Regions from separate parts of the Barnesiella sp. An22 genome, predicted to be linked through region 2. Evidence: riboswitches for the same ligand, from Rfam matches in the RefSeq annotation. Region 2 holds a riboswitch; each other region holds the start of a gene.
The links. A riboswitch is a leader RNA that binds a small molecule or an ion and turns the genes downstream of it on or off. The one in region 2 is predicted to bind cobalamin.
Positions count from the first base shown of each region.

Region 1 (5,477 bases), 870 kb from region 2:
AATAGTGCTGGTAAAATAGTTCGTTCAGTTCCATAGTGTGTCTTTATTTTTTTTCGGTTCCTTTTTTGATTTGTTTCAACATGATACCCACCTCGGCGATGAGCAGGATGGTAAAGAGTGCGGCAAACAACCAGAAGGTGGTCTGTACCGAGGCTACCTCGATTTTCGAGATGGCGGCGAAGGTAGGCATAATGTCCTGGATAACCCACGGTTGGCGGCCCATCTCGGCCACAATCCAGCCGGCTTCGAGGCAGACGTATCCCAGCGGAATGGTGAGTATGGCTACCCACAACATCCATTTGAGGTTATGCAGTTTCTCTTTGTAGGAGAGGATGAGCACGAGGATGAAGAAGAGGATAAAGTAACCGCCCAGGATAATCATGATGTGGAACGAGTAGAAGACAAACGGCACGTGGGGAATGAGCTGTTCGACCGAGTCGACATAGCCGTAGCCGAAGTATTCGTAGTTGGCATCGAGTCGGGCCCGGGCCTCGTTCATGGCTGTGGTGTCGTTGTTTTGCCGGGCCGTGTTGAAGTCGGCCAGAGCGGCGATGGCCAGGCGGCCGCGCTCCATCTTCTCCTGGGCCGAGAGCGCGATAATCTCCTCACCCTTGAGGTTCTTGTCGGGGTAACCGCCGTCGATGATGTCGTTGATACCCGGCACGAAACCGTCGACCTGGCGCGTAGCCAGTATTGAGAGCAGTTTGGGGATAGGTATGTCGAAGAGAAACTCCTTCTCGTTGTTGTTGAACTCCTTGGCCGGATTGAGAATACCGAAGGCGATAAGCTCCTGCCCCTCCTTGCCGTGGTAGACACCCTCCATGGCAGCCAGTTTCATGGGTTGCTTGTCGGCTACCTGATAGGCCGAACCGTCACCGGTGTAGGCTACGACGAGAGCCCCCACCAGACCTACCCAGGCCCCCACGCGGATGCTCTGTTTGGCCAGGAAGTTTTCGCGATTCTTAAGCAGATACCATGCACTCACGCCCACGACGAAGATACCGCCCAGCACCCAGCCGGCCGATACGGCGTGGAAAAACTTGTTGACAGCTACCGGCGAGAGTACCAGCGCCCAGAAGTCGTCCATGACGTTGCGGGCAGTCTCGGGGTCGAACTTCATGCCCACGGGGTATTGCATCCACGAGTTGGCTACCAGAATCCACAGCGCCGAAATCGAGGCCCCTATGGCGGTGAGCCAGGTCGAAGCCAGGTGGAACCGTTTGCTCACTTTGTTCCAGCCGAAGAACATGACGGCGATGAAGGTCGCCTCCATGAAGAAGGCCATGATGCCCTCGATGGCGAGCGGCGCCCCGAAGATGTCGCCCACGAACCAGCTGTAGTTGGACCAGTTGGTACCGAACTGGAACTCGAGAATGATACCGGTTGCCACCCCGATGGCGAAGTTGACGCCGAAGAGGGTCATCCAGTATTTGGTAATGGTTTTCCATCGTTCGTCGCCGGTACGGTAGTAGATGGTTTCCATGATACTGACGATTATGCCCAACCCCAGCGTGAGGGGGACAAACAGCCAGTGATAAATAGCGGTGAGTGCAAATTGTGCCCTCGACCAGTCTACGAGCGTGAAAAGATCGTTCATAACTCCTGTGATTGTTGTTGTTGAGAATTATTAGTATTGGTGAGATTTTCGATGACGGCATTGGCCCGCTCCTCGTCGGTATCGAACTCTTTTTGCAAAATGTTGGGGAAAAAGAAGAGCCGCAGGATAAAAAACATGATGAACAGTTTGATAAGAATGATTGCCCAAAGTGTTTTTCCCAAGGTCATCGATCGGAATCCTTCAAGGTAGAATCGCCATACGCGCACTACGAAATTGTCGTTTTTCAAGGTTTGGTTTTCTTCCATAAGTGTATTGTATGTAGATGAAGAAAATTTTCGCAATATTCGGTAAAATTTGTGATTGATACAAATTTATAACCGTTATTTTTTATTACGAATCAATACTTTTTTCACAAGTAACGATTGGGGTGCAGGTTTGGTTTGGAATAATTTCCAAGAAAAAATAGAACAGTATCAATAATTTGTGTTACCTTTGTCACGCATTGGTTTCGAAACCCCGTCCGGGGCGTAGAATGAAAAGGGAATCGGGTGAAAATCCCGAACAGTCCCGCTGCTGTAAGCTCCCGTAGAGGTGCCGAGAATACTTGAAAGCCACTGATTATGACGATTGGGAAGGCCTCGGTTACCGGAGTAAGTCAGAAGACCTGCCATGCTTTTAGTCATTAGCTTTCGGGGGGTAGAGCTTGTGAATCTGCGGAAGGGTGGCCTACACGCGTCCGTCTGTTTACACCGACTTGTATCGAAAGAACCCGCTCCGAGGCTGTTAAAAAATAGTCCGATGGAAAGACTTTGTCGTTGGGTATCGTTTGTGTGTGCGATTGGGGTACTGGCTGCTCTGCCCGTGCGGGTGTGGGCCGATGAGACTTCGTCGACCGACTCGATACAGACCCGGTCGCTGGGCGAGGTAATGGTCACGGCCAACCGGTATAGCGAGGTGATACCCTCACAGAAACTTGCAGGGAAGGAGTTACAGGCTCTCAACAGTTTTTCGGTGGCCGATGCCATACGTTACTTTTCGGGTATTCAGATTAAGGATTACGGTGGAGTGGGCGGTTTGAAGACCGTCAACATCCGCAGCATGGGTACCAACCACATGGGGGTATATTACAACGGTATCCAGTTGGGCAATGCTCAGAACGGCCAGGTGGACCTGGGGAAATTCTCGCTCGAGAACATCGAGGAGATTTCGCTCTACAACGGGCAGAAGAGCGAGATATTCCAGTCGGCCCGTGAGTTCGGCTCGGCCGGTTCCATCTACCTCACTACCCGTCGGCCCAAGTTCAAGCCGGGCGAGAAGTCGCACCTGAAGGCCTCGTTCAAAACGGGGTCGTTCGACTTGGTCAACCCCTCGGTGCTCTTCGAATACAAGCTCAGCGAGAGCGTGAGCATGACCTTCAACAGCGAGTGGACCAACTCGAGCGGTAAGTACAAATTCCGTTACAAGCGGGTTACCCCCTCGGGCGAGGTGGCCTACGACACCACGGCTACCCGGCAAAACGGCGACATCGATGCCGTGCGTTTCGAGGGCGGTCTGCAGGGCTATCTCTCCAACGGTTTTTGGAAAGCCTACGTCTACCATTACAGCTCCGAGCGGGGTATCCCCGGCGCCATCGTCAACAACGTGTGGCGCAACGGCGAGCGGTTGTGGGACCGCAACACCTTCGTGCAAGGCGTCTATCAGCAGGATATTACCCGCAAGTACAGCCTCAAGGTCAATGCCAAGTATGCGTTCGATTATACCCACTATGTGAACAACGACGACAAGCTGATGCGGGTCGACAACCAGTACAAGCAGCGCGAGGTCTACGTGTCATTGGCCAACAAGTATTCGATACTCCGCAACTGGGACGTGTCGGTGGCCTACGACATGCAGTGGAACGGCCTGTCGGAGTACCTCTCGGCCAGCCGCTACACCCACTGGATTTCGGCCGCTACCGCCTTCTCGCTGGCCGACCGGCTGAAGATGCAGGCCAGCGTGCTGGCTACGCTGGTCGACGAGACGGCCGAGGGGCAGACCAAGGCTCCCAACAAGAGCAAGGTGACACCCGCCGTCTTCCTCTCGTACCAGCCGCTCAAGCGATACAACTGGGTGCTGCGAGCCTTCTACAAGCAGATATACCGCATGCCCACCTTCAACGACCTCTATTACACCGATATGGGCAACTCGGCCCTGAAGCCCGAGAGTGCCACCCAGTACAACGTGGGCTTTACCTATGCCGTGGCACCCAAGACGGGATTCCTCTCGGGATTCCATACCGGTGTGGATGCCTATTACAATCTGGTGAAGGACAAGATTGTCGCCTATCCCAAGGGGCAGCAGTTCCGCTGGACCATGCTCAACCTGGGGAAGGTCGACATCCGGGGTGTCGACGTGCAGGCCACGGCCACCTTCCGTCTGCCGCTCGAAATCGGGCTGATGACCAAGGTGCAGTATACCTATCAGGAGGCCATCGACATCACCAACCCCAGCGACAACTACTACCGCGACCAGATACCCTATATCCCCTGGCACAGCGGCTCGGCCATTCTGGGGCTCACCTACAAGGATTGGGGCCTCAACTACAGCTTTGTCTACGTGGGCGAGCGGTACAACCAGCAGGAGAATATCGAGTATAACTATGTGCAGCCGTGGTACACGAGCGACATATCGCTGGTGAAGTCGTTCAAAATCAAAGCTGTGAATCTGAAAGTGACGGCCGAGGTCAACAACCTGTTCGACCAGGCCTACGACGTAGTGCTCAATTTCCCCATGCCGATGCGTAACTATCGGTTTGGCATAGCTATCGAATTATGATGAGAGGCAGAATTTTACATATAATTATCGGGATGATGCTGGCGATGCTGGTATCGATGACCTCGTGCCGGGAGGACGATGTGATTGTCCTCACCGAATACGAGTCGTTGCCGATGCTCGACCGTGAGTCGCCCTTTGCCGGGCTCTATCTGCTCAACGAGGGCAACATGGGGTCGAACAAGTGTACGCTCGACTTTGTCGACTTCGAGCAGGGGCAGTATGCCCGCAACCTCTATGCCGAGCGTAATCCCAATGTGGTGAAAGAGTTGGGCGACGTGGGGAACGACATAGAGATATACGGCTCCAAACTCTATGCCGTTATCAACTGCTCGCACAAGGTCGAGGTGCTCGACGCCCGCACCTGCAAGCGGCTGGGGCAGGTCGACATACCCAACTGCCGCTACGTCGCTTTCGACGGCGGCTATGCCTATGTGTCGTCCTATGTGGGGCCGGTGGGCATCGACCCCAACGCACAGCTGGGCGCCGTCTTCCAGGTCGACACGGCCACCCTCGAGGTGACGGCCGAGGTGACGGTAGGCTATCAGCCTGACGAGCTGGTGGTGCAGGACGGCCTCATCTATGTGGCCAATTCGGGCGGATACCGCAAGCCCAACTACGACTATACGGTCTCGGTAGTCGACATCGCCACGATGACACAGATACGCAAGATTCCCGTGGGGATAAACCTGCATCGCATCCGGGCCGATCGCTACGGCAAGTTGTGGGTATCGTCGCGGGGCGACTACAAGTCGGTGCCTTCGCGCCTCTTCGTGCTGGAGAAAGACAAGCGCACCGGCCGCATGGAGGTGAGCGACACGCTCGACATTCCGTGCAGCGAGATGGAGATATGCGGCGATTCGCTCTATCTGTACAGTGTGGCCTGGAACGATGCGTCGCAGGAGAACAGCGTGACCTACGGCATTGTCGATGTGCGCACCGGCGAGGTGGTGTCCGACAGCTTTATCAAGGACGGCACCGAGGCCGATATCGAGATTCCCTACGGGGTGAAGGTAAACCCCGAGAACGGCGACATCTACGTGACCGATGCCAAGAACTATGTGTCGAGCGGAAACCTGCTGTGCTATGGCCGCGACGGGAAGCTCAA
Region 1 covers NZ_OZ007014.1:617,926-623,402, forward strand. Annotated here, with positions in the region: gene cydB (cytochrome d ubiquinol oxidase subunit II) at 1-34, opposite strand, end outside; gene ABGT88_RS02545 (cytochrome ubiquinol oxidase subunit I) at 44-1,597, opposite strand; gene ABGT88_RS02550 (DUF4492 domain-containing protein) at 1,594-1,863, opposite strand; cobalamin riboswitch at 2,045-2,245, shown strand; gene ABGT88_RS02555 (TonB-dependent receptor domain-containing protein) at 2,357-4,372, shown strand; gene ABGT88_RS02560 (YncE family protein) at 4,372-5,477, shown strand, end outside.
Region 1: linked by a shared signal. The riboswitch ahead of ABGT88_RS02555 (TonB-dependent receptor domain-containing protein) and the one ahead of ABGT88_RS06005 (DUF5074 domain-containing protein) in region 2 are both predicted to bind cobalamin.

Region 2 (5,477 bases):
TCACGCCCGACGAGTTCATAAACTCGGCCGAGATGTCGGCACTGATGGGTTTCTCGAGTATGACGCTCATGGTCTCGGTGTCGACAAAGGTGAGATAACTTTTCAGGCTGCCCGAGCGGCCGCAGGTAGCCACCACGATTTCGTGGTCGCCCGTGCGACAGATACCGCTGATAAATTCGCCCGAAAGGTCGAGCGAACGGGTCAACTTGTTGCTGTCTTTCGTGAACTCGAAGAGCTGGGTATTGGTCCAGAATCCCCCGCCGGAACAATAGAGGTGATCGCCGATGACGGTCATGCCGCGTGTGCCCACAACGGTCTCGATTGTATTCCCCTGGTTGCCGAAGTGGTATCCACCCTCCACGAGAGTCAACTCGCCGGTCTCGGTATCGAGGCGGAACATGCCCTGTCCGTCGGCCAGAAAGAGGTTATGCTCGTCGATAACGGCCAGATTCTCGAGCGGCGTGACCAGCGGCAACGAGTCGACCACCTCGAGCGAGCCCTCGGGTTTATGAAACTTCAGGTCCTTGAAATGGAATACCTTCTCGCGGCGGAAGGTCTCGGCATCGACAATGACGATAGTCCCGTCGCCCGGCTCGCTGTTTCCCAAATCGGGCACCTCGGTATTGTTGCTCATGATGTAAATCTTGTTTCCATAGAGGTAGAGATCTTGCGACGTATTGCCGCAGGCCGAACCGTTGACGGTACGGTAGACATTCTGCTCGACCTGCCCCTCGGGCGAAATCCAGGTGACCGAGCCGTTCTCCAGACGCGGGGCTCCCTGGTTGAGAATCAACACTCCGTCGGGCGAAGCATATCCGCCGAGAGCCGTGGGCGGATTAGTGCCGCCACCGCCCGTATTACCACCGTTACCTACAAGTTCGGGGTCGGACGAGCAACCGCCCGCCGCAACCATGGCCCCCGTCAGCACGAGGGCTGCAATCCATCTGTTATTCATTGCGCAAAACATATTTCTTACAGATTACTGACGACCGGCCGGGAAATAGAAGCCGGCGGGGAAGTGGGTATAGTTTTCGTATTTGACGGCCGGAGCCTCGGTGCTGGTGGCAAAGTCGAATCCCCAGATCTGGTTCTGCCCGAAGAGGGCATACGACTTGAGGGTATTGATGTAGACACGTCCCGACTTGGGGTGCACGCCCAGTCCGTTGTAACGGATGCCGGCGTTCTTGTCCAGAGCAGAGAGGTCGACCATCCATTGCTCGGCCTCGAGACCCGAGTCGGCCTTGAGATCTTCGCTCTCGTCGAAAGGCAGACAGTAGACCGTCACCCCATCGGCATAGTAGAGGTTGTTGCCATAGGCGGCGAAGGCCTCGCCCGACGAACCCACGGCCGGTTCAACGCCTATGCGGCGCTGAATCATCGAGCGGTCCGACAGGTTGAACTTGCCGATGGCAATCTGTCCCGAGCCTACGGTCGTCGAGGTAGAGGTCATCACCCACATCCGGCCGTCGTCGGCGCCCTGAATGCCCAGCACACGGTTGATCATGCAGGGGATGCTGTACGGGAACGAAATCGACGTCACGGCATCGCTCTCGGTCGAGAGCTCGAGAATCTTGCTCAAATAGCCCGACTTGAAGGTGTAGGCCTTGCCTCCCATCGTCACGAAGCGGCTCTTCGGCGCACCGTCCGAACCGGTCACGAAGGTCAGCGACTTGGCCGTGGGGTCGAAACGGTAGATACCGGCGTTGTCGCGGATATAGAGATGCTGCTCGTCGAGCACGGCGATATGCGTGGGCCAGTCGAGCCCCTGCAGGTCGTCGGTCGTGTAGGCGGCCGTACGCTTCAAGGTGTGGGCATCGGCCACCACCAGCATGCCGTCGTTTTCGAACACCGTGCCGTTGGGGTTCTTGTTGCCATTCTGCGAGATGATATAGACCTTGCCGTTACAGAACGCCATGTCCTGTGCCACGTTGCCCAGCTCGGTACCGTTGACCGTCTTGTAGGCATCGGCCACCACATACCCCTCGGGCGAAATCCAGGTGAGCGAGCCGTTCTCGGTAGTCATGTTCCCCTCGTTGAGCACAAAGACCCCGGCCGGGTCGTCAAAGGCATTCAGACAATACAGCTCCACCTTTTGCGAAAGGTTCTTCCCGCCTGCGCCCGCTACCGTGACGGTGAGCGTAGCTTTTGTTTCGGCATCGGCCGTGGCCGAGATTTCGATTTTCCGGGCATCCTGGTCGACCGTTGCACTCCACCCGGCGGGCAGCGATTCGGTCTTGACCGACTGCACATGCTCTGCCGCATAGGCAATCTCTACTTGGGTATCGGGAACCACAAACACCGGCACATCGGTTGCAACAGCCGTTGTCCACTCAAACTTCGGGTCGGGCATCGGTTCTTCACTCTCTTTCGAGCAACTGCCCATAATCAGAGCTACCGCTACCAGCAGCACGCCCCACATCTTTCTTACTTTCATCATTCTACTTTTGGATAAAAATCTATTATTTAACAAGTTGTTGAAAATTTGCAAAACAAGGTCCCGGGCCGGAGAAGAGACGGCAAGCCCGGCCGTTGCCATATTGTCAAGACGGCAACGCGTCGTGCCTGCCTGTTCCCGGGCAGATGCCCCAACAGGTTTACACAGTACCCCGACACGGGTTATGAATGGCTCGAAAAGCCTGAAAAAAGTATATAGCATTTACGTCGTACATTTAACCGTCCTGTCCACGGGCTCGATTAAAAACAAAAACTGACGGCAGGTCTTCTGACTGACTCCCCACTCGAGGCCTTCCCGATATTGCAATCAGTGGCGTATAGAATTCGAGCGGTTGGCGGAGCTTCACAGCAGCGGGACTGTCCGGGATTTTCACCCGATTCCCTTTTAATCCTCGAGGCCCGGCGGACCTTTTGGAACCAATCGGCTGCAAAATTAGTATTTTTTTCTGGAGAAAGATAACTTTTTGCTTCCTACTTCAAACAGATTGTATATGGTGCAGCTTATAGTCTTTATCCTCAGCGGTCTTGACAACACACTCCCCCCACAAAAAAAGCATGAGCGCATATAGCCGAGATGCGGCTGTATGCGCTCATGAGTTTCTCTGAAGAAGTTTTGCCGGTTCTCTCCTACACCGGCTCCATTTTTTTCTATACTGCCAAACTTATCTTACCAGAACCTTCTGGCCGCCGATAATGTAGAAACCGTTCGGCAGATTCTCGGCAGCAACCTCCCGAGGTACGTTGGCCCGCACCTTCATGCCTTGCAAATTGAAGACATCGACACGGGCACTTCCCGAATCCACACGGTCGGAGACCACAGACTCGATGCCCGAACTCGCCGATTGCCCCTCGAGTATCCAGGCATTCAGCTCCTTTACCCGGGTCGTGGCCGAGGCAAAGGCTTCGATGCCGTTGGCATCGGCTTCGGTGGGGAAGACACGGATGGAGGTAGCCCACTTGTCGTTCACGAAGATGTCGAGGATGGAGTGGTCGATAAAGATATTTATCTTCAGCTCACTCCCCACGGCCGGACGCTCGGGCAAGATGCAACGATAGACACCGTCGTATACGCCGGCGTCGTTGGTCAACCGAGGCAGGGCGCTGAAGTCGGCCACGAGTTCACCCGTTGCCGGAGTGTACGAAACAACGGCCTCGGCACTGCCGCTCTTGAAGATGTGGAAACCGAAGTCGGAGGCACCCACCTCGAATGTGCCGCATATCTCGACCGAGCGTCCGCTCACAGGCGAGAGGTCGAGAGTACCGTTCAGGTCGAACCCCGTGCGGGTAAAGGTGGTCGTGGTGCGTAACCCGGTCAACCCCTCATAAGGTTTCTGCGACAGCGAGCCGTCCTCAGCAATAGACCACTCGCGAGGCAACGAATAGCAGTGAGCCCAACCCAGGTTCCAGTTGGAGACCGACGACAACTTGTCGGGGACAATGCCCAGGGAAATCACCTTGTCGTTGTGCCGATAGATGGTGGGCGACAAGAGACCGAAGCCGTCGCGGGAGTTCAGCTCGACCAGACGCGGTTGCGAAGAATCGGCATCGGGCACAAACTTTCCATCGGCGGCAATCGAGCCCGTCCAGTACAAGGTGTGAACACCTTGCGATGTGTTGAGCGGCGTGACGGTGAACAGCCATCGGCCGTCGGGCATCGGGGTGATGTTGGGCATCTCCCAGAAGGTACCGGCTTCGGCAGCCGACGAGCCCGTGAAGAAGAGGTCGCCGTCGTTGCTCCACATGCCGGTGAGCGGGTTGTAGCGATGCAGAGTGGTTGTGCCTACCCCATTCTTCGAAGAGCCCACAATGATGTAGGCGTTGTCGCCGTTGCGGAAGAAATAGGGGTCGCGGAAATCGTCGGAGAGTCCGCTGGGGCGACCACCGATAATGGGGTTGCCGGGCAACTTGCTCCACTCGTTCAGGTTGTCGGCGACAGGCGTGGCCTGCGCAATCGTGGCCTTGGCATAATCTACGGCCGTATAGAGGATGTTGGGCTCTCCGCCCGTCACCTCATCGTCGGCAAAGAGACAGCCGCTCCAGCACCCCTTGATGTCGTAGGCGTCGCCGGGAGCCAGGGCAATCTTCTCCTCCCGCCAGTCATAGAGGTTTTCGCTCGAGATATGTCCCCAATGCAAGCGGGCCATGTAGGGGCCGTCGGCATTCTTCTGGAAGAAGAGGTGGTAGCGGCCGTCGGCATAATACATGCCGTGGCATTCGTTGGTCCACCCGGCGGCAGGCATACCGTGGAAACGCGGACGCAGCAAATCGTCGGCAAAGCGCGAGGCCGGTATATCGAGGTCGGGCTCATGCTCGGGTTGCCAGGTCTGTATCTCGTCCAGCGACTTGGCCTCGTTCCAAATCGAAATATCGTCAATCAGTCCGTTGAACGACATCAGCTCGAAGGGGCCCGACAGGCGGGACTCGGAGCCCTGCCCCATGTAAAACGAACCGGCGGCAAACGAGACAGAACCGTTGGCCCGGCTCGAGCCTACCTCCACCCCGTTGTTGTAGAGCTTGATCGACCGGTTGTCGCAGTCGATTACGGCCACCAGGTTGTTCCAGCTATACGTGGGGAGCGGCGTGCTCGCCTCGATACTTACCGGCCAACCGCCGATGTAGGTCTCGAAACTGTACTTGCCGTTAAAGCCGAGGTAGAAACCGAAGCCCGTCTTGCTGTCCCGGTCGAGACAGGTGACGATGGGGGTCTTCTCCGACGTATCGGTATCGATTTGGATAATGGGATAGCACGGGAGGGCCACCCATACCGAGACGGTCATTTGCGTGGCATCGGCAGCCAGGATATTGTCCAGACGGGCATCTACCCGCGAGGTATAGCCGTCGAACCTTAAGGCGGCACCTACGGCTCCGTCGACATTCTCGGGGGCGAAATTTCCCTCGACCGTAAAGCGGTCGCCACTGATACGCTCCTCGATCTGCCCGGAATCGACATTCATAGGAAAATGGGCAACCAGTTCGGCATTTAACGACAACGCCGACGCCATGGCGGCAATAACTGAAAATGA
Region 2 covers NZ_OZ007014.1:1,491,290-1,496,766, reverse strand. Annotated here, with positions in the region: gene ABGT88_RS06010 (DUF5074 domain-containing protein) at 1-955, opposite strand, end outside; gene ABGT88_RS06005 (DUF5074 domain-containing protein) at 980-2,437, opposite strand; cobalamin riboswitch at 2,695-2,891, opposite strand; gene ABGT88_RS06000 (LamG-like jellyroll fold domain-containing protein) at 3,117-5,477, opposite strand, start outside.

Region 3 (5,477 bases), 150 kb from region 2:
CCTACCAGAATCCACACCGTCCACGGGTTCATGCGAGGTTTGCTCGTGATGGCGTGGAATTTCTCCCACAGCGTGTCGAGCGGGAGGTGGTTGTCGTAGGCTTCCCAGCTGAGGGCGCTCAATTCGGAGTTGAATTCAAAATTGATTGCCCCCGATTTCGCGGTACTCACCGTGCTGTATACGTGGGCGTTGTCCTTGCTTCGCAAGGTCATGCTGATGGTTTTGTGAAAGAGTGTCATGTGGGCTTCGAACCCAAACGACTCGGCTATACGGGCCGTGTTGCGCACGATACGCGAGGTATGTACGCCCGATGCCATCAAACAGGTTGCATATTCCGTGAGGAATTGCGATACCGATTTCAGTTCTTCGTGTACGTTGTTCACCTTATTGTAGTATTGACCAATGTTTCAGCGTGCAAAGATAGTGAAAGGCGAGAGCAGTGGCAAATGGAAAACGAAGTTTTCGACATTTGACAGAGCCGAGCCGCCTCCTTTCTTCTGGAAAGATAGTGAAAGGCGAGAGCAGTGGCAAATGGAAAACGAAGTTTTCGACATTTGACAGAGCCGAGCCGCCTCCTTTCTTCTGGAAAGATAGTGAAAGGCGAGAGCAGTGGCAAATGGAAAACGAAGTTTTCGACATTTGACAGAGCCGAGCCGCCTCCTTTCTTCTGGAAAGATAGTGAAAGGCGAGAGCAGTGGCAAATGGAAAACGAAGTTTTCGACATTTGACAGAGCCGAGCCGCCTCCTTTCTTCTGGAAAGATAGTGAAAGGCGAGAGCAGTGGCAAATGGAAAACGAAGTTTTCGACATTTGACGGTGCCCGGGCCGCCCATTCTCTTCTTTCAAGATAGAGATTGGAAAGAGAGAACCGATAGCCGGTGCATGTTGACCGCATCGACTATCGGCTCACAGGTCGGGAGTAGTCGTTCAGGCGAACGATTTATTCGCCCCAAACGCTCTTCGCAATATTTTTCATCGTTACGATTTTGCTCCACATCATCTGTTCCGAGACGATGCTGTTGCCCTCGTTGTCGCGGAAGTCGCCCTGGCTGCTCAGGTGGAGCGACTCGAGCGGGAGCAGACGAGCTGCATTCTCGATGTGCAGCGTGATGCTGCTGGTCGATATGGGTTGCAGGCTCGAGGTCGAAATCAATCCCAGAATCACCTCTTTGCCCTGGCAGTAGTTGAGCATGGAGAGGTCGATGTTCTCGTTTTCGCGGTCGCCGAAGTCGAGTGCAATGGCATCGGCCCGGGTCGAGAGCAGCAGCTCGGCCGTCTTCTCCTTGTCGCCCACGCGCCACCACTTCTCGTGGAACTGCAGCGAGATGCACATGTCGTCGGGTTTCTGAGCCAGACAAGCCTCGGTGAGTTTGGCCGAGGTAGCCACCAGCGAAAGCAGGTCGATGTGTGCGGCCTGGGCCACCTGCTCGAGGTCGCTGTTGCCGGCCAGGTTCCAGGCGTAGTCGCTCAGTTGCAGGAATCGGCACCCCATGTCGTAAAACTCGTTGATGACCGTCTGGTAAGTTTGGGCGATGTCGTGCACGAGCAAATCCATATCGGGGTAGTAGCGCCCGGTATTGTAGCGGTTCTCGGGGCGGAGCAGCTCGGCCAGCAGCGTAGCAGGCGAGGGGAGCAGCACCTTGGCATACATGTCGCCCCCGATGATACCCGTCAGGTAGGTGAAGCGCTGGGTCACCTTCGGCGTGGAGGGGTAGGCGTTGTCAAATCCGATTTTGCCCGAGATAACCGACTCCTTCACCTCTTCGGGTTGAGCCGGTTCCTGTTTCGTGATATTCTCCAGGTGGTGGAAAAAGTCGAGATAGTTGGTCGACTTGTAGTCGCCGTCGGTTACACACTTCAGCCCTATCTCTTTGCACTTCTCGACAATGCGATAAATCTCTTTATCTTCGATTTCGTGCAGCTTGGCCGAACTCCACACCCCGTCGTGATACAGTTTGCGGGCTTCGACGAGGGGCTCGGAGTATACGAAGCTCCCCGTTATATCTACACTAAAAGGAATTTTTCTTGCCATAATCTTTTCTTTTTTAGTTAAATACTGAATGGCGGAATAGAGTCGCCCACGCGACGCCTACTCCTATTGCTCAAGCAAAAAATCTCTTTTTTCCGAAAAATTTTCTTTCGACCGGCGGCTCGGTCCACGGAGCCGGCAACAGTTGTTTCTACGCAATCGGCAGGTCTTCTGACTTGTCTCCCTCTCAGACGCCTTCCCAATCGAGTCTGGATTAGTGGCATTGCAGTATTTGTCTGAAAACTCATACGAAACTCACAGCAGCGGGCCTGTTCGGGATTTGCACCCGATTCCCTTTTCATTGCCTCGGCCGATTCGGACGGGGCAAACCGATTACGGGGGGCAAAGTTATATCCTTTGTCCTAATTTCACAATGTTTTTCTAAAAAAATCTTACACAAAAGAGACTGTGTCTTTTGTATTACTCTGAAGATTAGCTATTTATTTATATCCGAAAATCTCGGAAACGATTCGGGGAATATCGGTGTTGTCGATGGTTCCGCCAAACTTTTCGGCACCCGCTCCTATGGCATAGAGGGGCACATAGCCGGCCGTGTGCGAGCCGCAGGTCCAGGCGATGCGGGCTATCTCGTTGATGATTTGTTTGGCCGTTTCGGTCATCGGTTCGTTGGCCTCGTAGAGCGACTGTACCAATGTGTCCGAGGGGTTGAGCAAGGTCTCCTCGTATACCCGTTTGAGGCGGGCCTCCTGTTCGGCCGTAAGGGTGAGGTGCGACCAGAAGCCGAAGGCCTGCGACAGAGCCGTTTTCACCCTCTCCCACGAAACCGGTTCTCCAGCCCGTCGCCAGTCGGCAATCTGCCGGGTGAAGGTCGAGCCGCTCATCGTCTGGTACTGGAGCGCCTGCAGGTTGAGGGCATATTCGCCCGTGCCCAGTACCACACCACCCGTTTCGTGGTCGGCCGTAACAATGATAAGGGTTTCGTCGGGGTGAGCCCGGTAAAAGTCACAGGCAATCTGTACCGACTCCTCCAGGTCTTTCACCTCGCGCAGGTCGGTAGCCCCGTCGCGCGTGTGTCCCGCCCAATCGATCTGAGCCCCCTCGATCATCAGGAAGAAGCCCCGCTCGTTGCGCGACAGGAAATCCACGGCGCAGCGGGTGAGGTCGGCCAGCCGCATGTCGCCGGGCTGGCGGTCTATGGCATAGGTGATGCTTCGCTCGGGAAACAGCACCATCTTCCCGGCCTTCTGGGCCTTGCGTTGGTAATCGTCTACACTGGTAGCCAGCACATATCCCCGCTTGGGCAGCAGGTCGTAGAGCGATTCCCTGCCGGGGAGCGACGGTTGCTTGAATCGGTTGCCGGCGTAGAAGTCGAACCCCGTCGCCAGCAGGTCGAGCCCCACCTCGTAGCGGTTGTTGCGGTTCACCTGGTGGGCATAGAAGGCCCCCGGCGTGGCATCGTCGATTTCGCTGCTGGTCACGATACCCACAGCTGCCCCCTGCTGTTGAGCCTTCACCGCTATGCTGTATACCGGTACACTGTCGGCATCGACCCCCACCATCTTGTTCCGGGTCTTCACTCCGCAAGCCAGAGCCGTGCCCGCCGCAGCCGAGTCGGTAATGTCGCTGCTGGCCGAGCCGGTATTCACGAAAGCCGAGTGGGGGAATTGCGAGAAGAGCAGCCGCTCCGGTCCTTGCCGGCCGGCCAGCTCGCCATAAAAGAGTTCGGTAGCATTCACCTCGTTCACACCCATGCCGTCGCCGATGATGTAAAACACATACTTGGGCCCGGCAGCCTGTGCCGCCCACACGGTGGCCATCGCCAGCCCCAAGAGCAGGGGAAACCATCTTCTTGTCATACCTGTCGCGTTTATGGGTGGAGGTTGCAGATGCCCCCGCCCGTTTCACTCCAGCAAAAGTAGCGAAAGCCCCCGTCTCCCGCTTGGCCGATTCTGTGAAATCTCTGTGACAATGGTGTTTCAAATTCTTGTACCTGCCGTGGCATTCAAGTGTCGTTGGTAGCTCGTGTCATTCCGCACTCGACGCGGAGTCCAGTTCGTCGGGAATTACCCTTTGTTCCTTGTTCAGTGGACCCCGCATCGGGGGGGCGGGGTGACATCCTTGTCATACCGCGCTGCGACGCGGTATCCAGAAGTTATCGGGGGCGGGGCTGTCGAATACAGAAAGAGCCATGCCTATACCGGCATGGCTCTTTTATTAAGGAATAGAATTTGCAATCGCTTAATCTTCGATGGCAGCTTGGGCGGCAGCTACGCGGGCGATGGGCACGCGGTAGGGGCTGCACGATACGTAGTTCATGCCCAGTTTGGCGCAGAACTTAACCGACGAGGGTTCGCCACCGTGCTCACCGCAGATACCTACCTTGAGGGTCGGTTTGGTCGAACGGCCTTTCTCTACACCCATGCGAACGAGTTGGCCCACGCCTTTCTGGTCGAGCACTTCGAACGGGTCGGTTTTGAGGATACCTTTCTCTTTGTAGATCTTGAGGAACTTGCCGGCATCGTCGCGCGAGTAACCGAAGGTCATCTGCGTGAGGTCGTTCGTACCGAACGAGAAGAAGTCGGCTACCTCGGCAATCTGGTCGGCCGTAACGGCGGCACGGGGTACCTCGATCATCGTACCTACCTTGTAGGCTACCGTATCGCCGCGCTCTTCGAATACCTGAGCGGCTACGCGGTTGATGACATCGGCCTGCATTCTCAACTCCTCAACCACACCTACGAGAGGTACCATGATTTCGGGGTGAACGTCGATACCGCGGGCTTTCACGTTGAGGGCGGCCTCGATGATGGCGCGGGCCTGCATCTCGGTGATTTCGGGATAGGTGCAACCCAGACGGCAGCCACGGTGTCCCAGCATGGGGTTGAACTCGGCCAGCGAGTCGCAGGCGAGTTTTACCTCTTCGATGCTCATGCCCATCTCTTCGGCCAGTTCTTTCTGCGTAGCGAGTTGATGGGGTACGAACTCGTGCAAGGGGGGATCGAGCAGACGGATCGTTACGCCCAGACCGTCCATGGCTTCGAAGATGCCTTCGAAGTCGCCGCGTTGCATGGGCAACAGTTTGTCGAGGGCGTGGCGACGGCCTTCTTCATCTTTCGAAAGAATCATTTCGCGCATGGCTTTGATGCGGTCGCCTTCGAAGAACATGTGCTCGGTACGGCACAGACCGATACCGCGGGCACCGAACTTGCGGGCTACGGCTGCATCGCGCGGCGTATCGGCGTTGGTGCGAACGTCTACTTTGGTATATTTGTCGGCCAGGTTCATGATGGCAGCAAAGTCGCCGCTCATGTCGGCATCGACGGTGGGAACTTGTCCGTCGTATACTTCGCCGGTCGAACCGTTCAACGAAATCCAGTCGCCCTCTTTGTATACCTTGCCGGCCATCTCTACGGTGCGGGCCTTGTAGTCGACCTTGATTTCGCCGGCACCCGATACGCAGCATTTACCCATACCGCGGGCCACAACGG
Region 3 covers NZ_OZ007014.1:1,641,111-1,646,587, forward strand. Annotated here, with positions in the region: gene ABGT88_RS06530 (threonine/serine exporter ThrE family protein) at 1-383, opposite strand, end outside; gene ABGT88_RS06535 (hypothetical protein) at 940-2,031, opposite strand; cobalamin riboswitch at 2,172-2,377, opposite strand; gene ABGT88_RS06540 (alkaline phosphatase) at 2,469-3,845, opposite strand; gene ppdK (pyruvate, phosphate dikinase) at 4,228-5,477, opposite strand, start outside.
Region 3: linked by a shared signal. The riboswitch ahead of ABGT88_RS06535 (hypothetical protein) and the one ahead of ABGT88_RS06005 (DUF5074 domain-containing protein) in region 2 are both predicted to bind cobalamin.

Region 4 (5,477 bases), 1.4 Mb from region 2:
CGGCGGATTGTAAAAGGGGTCGCCCCCCGAGAGGGTAATGCCGTCGAGCAACGGATTGGACCTGATTTCGGCGATGATGCGATTGAGCAAAGCCTCGGTGAGCGGCTCGCCCGCCCGGGGATTCCAGCTGCCGGCATTGTGGCACCCCCGGCAATGGTGCGTACAGCCGGCCAGATAGATGGAATAGCGTACCCCAAAACCGTCGGAGATGGTCTCGGGGTAGACATTGATCAGGTGCAGTGTTTCCATTTACTTGTGTTTTACCCGGTCGCGCTCTTCGGCCTGCTTGGCCGAGTTCCACGACTCGAGGCTGCCGGTGAGGTAGCCGGTAATGCGACGCATGCGCGAGATGTTCTCGCTCTTGCACACCGGGCATTGCGTATAGATGACACCCCGGTAGCCGCACGCACGACAGGTGTCGACCGGGTGGTTTATCGAACCGTAACCGATGCCCTCGTCGTGCATCACCTTCACGATTTTCAAGATGACCGATACATTCTTCTTCGCCTCGCCGTCGAGCTCGACATAGGTGATGTGTCCCCCCCGCGTAATGGCGTGGAAGGGGGCCTCCTTACGGATCTTCTCGACGATGGTCACCGGCTCCTTCACGTCGATGTGGAACGAGTTGACGTAGTAGTCGCGGTCGGTCACGCCGGGGATAACCCCGTAGCGCTTGCGGTCCAGACGGGTGAAGCGACCCGAGAGACCCTCGGCCGGCGTGGCCAGTACCGAGTAGTTGAGCCCATAGCGGCTCTTGTACTCCTCGACCACGTTGTTCATCACCATCACGGCATCGTAGAGCGTCTGCCAGGCCTCCTCGTTGCGGGCATGCCCCTCGCCGTAGATGGCACACATGGCATTGTGGCCGCCGATAAAACCGATGCCCAGCGTACCGCTATTGATTACGTCGCCCACCTCATCGTCGGGATTCAGCCGTCCGCCACCCTTCCACACGTCGTTACCCATCATGAAAGGGAACTGACGGGCGAGAGCCTTGCGCTGATACTCGTACCGCTCGTGCAACTGCTCGGCAATCATCGAGGCGGTGGTGCGCACCTTCTCGAGAAAGAGGATACGGGCCTCGCGGCGGATGGCGTGCTTGTCGCCGTCGGGGTGCAGCTCTTCGGCCTCGCGACGCGCCTCGATGGCCAGGCGCGGCATATTCATCGAGGTAAAGGAGAGGTTGCCCCGCCCCCACGAACTCTTCGCACCGTGCAGGTTTTCAAACACCCGGGTACGGCAACCCATCGTGGCCACCTCGTAGCGGAAGCGGTCGGGGTCGTCGGCCCGCCAAAATTCGTTTCGGTTGTAGTCGGTATCGAGAAATACGAAATTGGGAAAGAGCGAAGTGGCCGTGGTGCGGCACGACTCGAGCAGCAGGTCGAAGTTGGGCGCCTTGAACGGGATACGTCCCGCCATCGCCCCCTCGAAGTCGGCCATCGCCGCAGCATAATCCTCGTCGCTGTACGATACCCCATCCTTCACCTTGAAAATCTGTATCGGGAAGACCGGCACCTCGCCGTGGCCCAACCCCTCGGTTGTAGCCGAGAGCAGCTCGCGTATGACCATGCGCCCCTCGGGCGAGGTATCGGTACCGTAGTTTATCGAACTGAAAACCACCTGGTTGCCACCCCGCGAGTGCATGGTGTTGAGATTGTGCACCAACCCCTCCATGGCTTGGTGGGTATCCTTGCGGGTAGTCTCGTAGCTTTGTGTCCAGGCGGTGCGCAACTCATTGGCCGAGAGAGTCAGGCCCAGAGTCTGCAGGCGGTCGGCCAGTGCAGCCTGTTGCACCTCCGTATCGGCTATCGAGGCGACCGAGTCGGCTATCGCCTCTCGCAGCGACGGATGGTCGCTCTCGCCGTGCAGGCGCAAGATGAAGTCGATGGCCGTCTCGAGATGTTTGCGGAAACTCTTCAGCACCCCCGGTGCCATGAAGTGGTCGAAAGCCGGGATGGCCTGCCCGCCGTGCTGCTCGTTCTGGTTGGTCTGGAACACGATAGTGGCCAGCGTGGCGTAGCTCTGTATCGACTGGGGTGTGCGCACGGTTCCGTTTTTGGTGTGGAAACCGCGGTTGAAAATATCCTCCAGGTCGTACTGCACGCAGGTGGTCGTCTTGGTGGGATAGTAGTCGAGGTCGTGGATGTGAATGTCGCCCTCGCGGTGCGCCCGCCCGTAGCGCACCCCCACCAGATACTTGTAGGCGTAATCCTTGGTCACCTCCGAGGCGAAGGTCATCATCTGCCCGGCCGGCGTATGCGACGACATGTTGGCGTTGCTCAGGTTCACGTCGTTCTTCTCGACAGCCACGATGCCGTCCATCACCTGCTTCATCGAGGTGCGTTTCTCGCGCTCCTTGGTGCGCCACTCGCGATAGATGATGAAGCGCTTGGCCACCGAAGGGTTGCGCCGCATCAGATGGCGCTCGACCAGATCTTGAATCTCCTCGACCGAAATCTCGCTCTTGTCGATGGCGGCGGCCACCTCGCCGGCAATCTGTTTCACCGCAGTTTCGTCGTCGATACCATCGGCCCGATAGGCCTTGGCAATAGCCCGCTCGATTTTGGCAATCGAGAAACTCTCTTGGGCACCATCGCGCTTGGCAATGGTAATGCCTGCATAATCCATGTTGATAAGTTGTTTAGGGTTGGATACTGCGGACGTCTCCTCGAACGTCCTTTTGCTTCTCTCTCACTCCGGCAGGTCTTCTGGCTCTTCCCTGCCCCGATGACGCCTTCCCGACATTACAGAAACAGATTCTCGTCAGTGGCTCGTGTCACGGGACTTTCACAGGAATTACAGCAGCGGGACTGCTCGGGATTCTCACCCGATTCCCTTTTTATCGACACCATCGTACAACGGGGCCGAACCGGAATGCGGGTACAAAGTTACACAAATTCGCGATAACCAAACAACAAATTTCGAGACAAAAGTTTCCTTTTTCGGGAAACTTTTGAAAACCAGAATAGAAAAAAGTTTCCTGAAACCAGCAACGAATAGAGGCCCATACCAACTCCCATATGGAAACTATACTGCTATAAAACAGCAAAAAAGGCATCTATTCCATTGTTCAATCGGATATCCAATCGAATCAACCAAATTGTTATCTATTCCAGCAACATAATAAAAAAGGCGAGATAGTAATCTCTCTATAAGAGAGAGAACCTTGCCGCACCATTTGTCCCCAAGGTGCAACAAGGTTCTCTGTATCTTCCGGGACAAGAGCGTCCCTGATATCTTACCAATTACAGAATGAGCATGGCGTCGCCATAGGCACCGAAACGATACCCCTCCTTGAGGGCAGCATCGTAGGCCTCGAGGACAATTTCATATCCGCCGAATGCCGCTACCATCATCAGCATGGTCGAAAGCGGCATGTGGAAGTTGGTCACCAGACTGGTGGCTACCGTAAAGTCGTAGGGCGGGAAGATGAACTTGTTGGTCCAGCCGTCGTAGGTCTTCATGTGGCCGCCGGTGCTGACCGCACTCTCGATACCCCGCATCACCGAGGTACCCACGGCGCACACCTTGTGGCCGCCATCCTTGGCGTGGTTGACGAGCTCGACCAACTCGGGAGTTACAATCAGCTGCTCCGAGTCCATTTTGTGCTTGGTGAGGTCTTCGACATCGATTTCACGGAAGTTACCCAGGCCCGAATGGAGGGTGAGGAAGCCGTAGTCGATGCCCTTGATCTCCATGCGCTTCAACAGCTCACGGCTGAAGTGGAGCCCGGCAGCGGGAGTGACCACAGCCCCTTCGTGGCGAGCAAAGATATTTTGATAACGCTCGGCATCGAGCTCCTCGACCGGGCGGGTGATATAGGCCGGCAAAGGCATCTCGCCCAGTTTGTAGAGGGCCTCTTTGAACTCGTCGTGCGAGCCGTCGTAGAGAAATCGCAACGTACGGCCGCGCGAGGTGGTATTGTCGATTACCTCGGCCACCATCGAGTCGTCGTCGCCGAAATAGAGTTTGTTGCCGATACGTATCTTACGGGCCGGCTCTACCAGAACGTCCCACAGGCGATTCTCTTCGTTGAGCTCACGCAGAAGGAATACCTCGATTTTGGCACCGGTCTTTTCTTTATTGCCATAGAGGCGGGCGGGAAAGACTTTGGTGTCGTTGAATACAAACACATCTTTCTCTTCGAAATAGTCGATAATCTCTTTGAAGATGCGGTGTTCAATCTTTCCCGTTTTCCGGTCGATGACCATCAACCGGGACTCGTCCCGGTTTTTTGCCGGGTATTGAGCGATTTGCGCTTCGGGCAATTTGAATTTGAATTGGGACAGTTTCATATTTGTTCGTTATTACTTTCTTCGTTTTTATCTTCTTCGGAGGTTGTCAAGGGGGCCTCGTCGATCATTCGGGCCACCTCATCGACCGACAGGCAATCGGCGAGCGTCACATCGCCCACCCGTGTACGCACAAGCCCCACCAGATGAGCTCCACTGCCGAGGGCCGCCCCGATGTCGCGGGCAAGAGCCCGTATGTAAGTACCCTTGCTGCAAACGACCCGTATCTGGATAAGGGGCAATTCGCAGGAGAGCAGCTCGATTTCGTCGATCACCAGCTCCTTGGGTTTAAGTTCTACCTCCTGCCCCTTGCGCGCCATGTCGTAGGCTCTGCGCCCATCGATCTTACAAGCCGAATAGGAGGGAGGCACCTGCATAATGGAACCGACAAAACGCGGTAATGTTCGCTCTACGCTCTCGCGGGTGATGTGCTCGTGCGGGTAGTGTGCATCGATTTCGGTCTCCAGGTCGAACGAGGGGGTAGTCGCACCCAACTGCAAGGTGGCGATATACTCTTTGGTATGGTACTGAAACTCCTCGATACGCTTGGTTGCACGTCCGGTGCAGACAATCATCACTCCCGTAGCCAGGGGGTCGAGTGTACCGGCATGACCCACTTTCAGTTTCTTCTGCTTGAGCCTGCGCAATATCCGCAATCGGATTCGCTTGACCACATCGAACGAGGTCCAATGCAGCGGTTTGTCGATATATATGATTTCGCCTTCGTTAAAATCCATTACATAATCGTTAAGTTATGTCCCGTCAACAACATGACGAGAATCACACCACCCACTATTATACGATACCACCCGAAGGCCTTGAATCCATAGCGGGTAACGAAACCGATGAAAAACTTGATGGCCAGCAAGGCTACCACAAAGGCAACTACGTTGCCCAACAACAAAGTACCCATGTTGTTCATAATCAAATCGGCTCCTTCAGGTTCTGAAAACAGCTTCAGCATCTTGTATGCCATTGCCGCAAACATGGTGGGAACAGCCAGAAAGAACGAGAACTCGGCTGCCGCCTTGCGCGAAAGTTTCTGTGCCATACCGCCCACGATGGTCGCCATCGAACGCGATACACCCGGTATCATGGCGATACATTGGAACAATCCTATGTAAAATGCTCGTTTCTCGGTAAGCTCGGTGTTGTCGCTGCCCTTGTTGAATATCCGGTCGCAGA
Region 4 covers NZ_OZ007014.1:98,367-103,843, forward strand. Annotated here, with positions in the region: gene nrdG (anaerobic ribonucleoside-triphosphate reductase activating protein) at 1-249, opposite strand, end outside; gene ABGT88_RS00380 (anaerobic ribonucleoside triphosphate reductase) at 250-2,628, opposite strand; cobalamin riboswitch at 2,681-2,889, opposite strand; gene queA (tRNA preQ1(34) S-adenosylmethionine ribosyltransferase-isomerase QueA) at 3,246-4,295, opposite strand; gene truB (tRNA pseudouridine(55) synthase TruB) at 4,292-5,029, opposite strand; gene ABGT88_RS00395 (undecaprenyl-diphosphate phosphatase) at 5,029-5,477, opposite strand, start outside.
Region 4: linked by a shared signal. The riboswitch ahead of ABGT88_RS00380 (anaerobic ribonucleoside triphosphate reductase) and the one ahead of ABGT88_RS06005 (DUF5074 domain-containing protein) in region 2 are both predicted to bind cobalamin.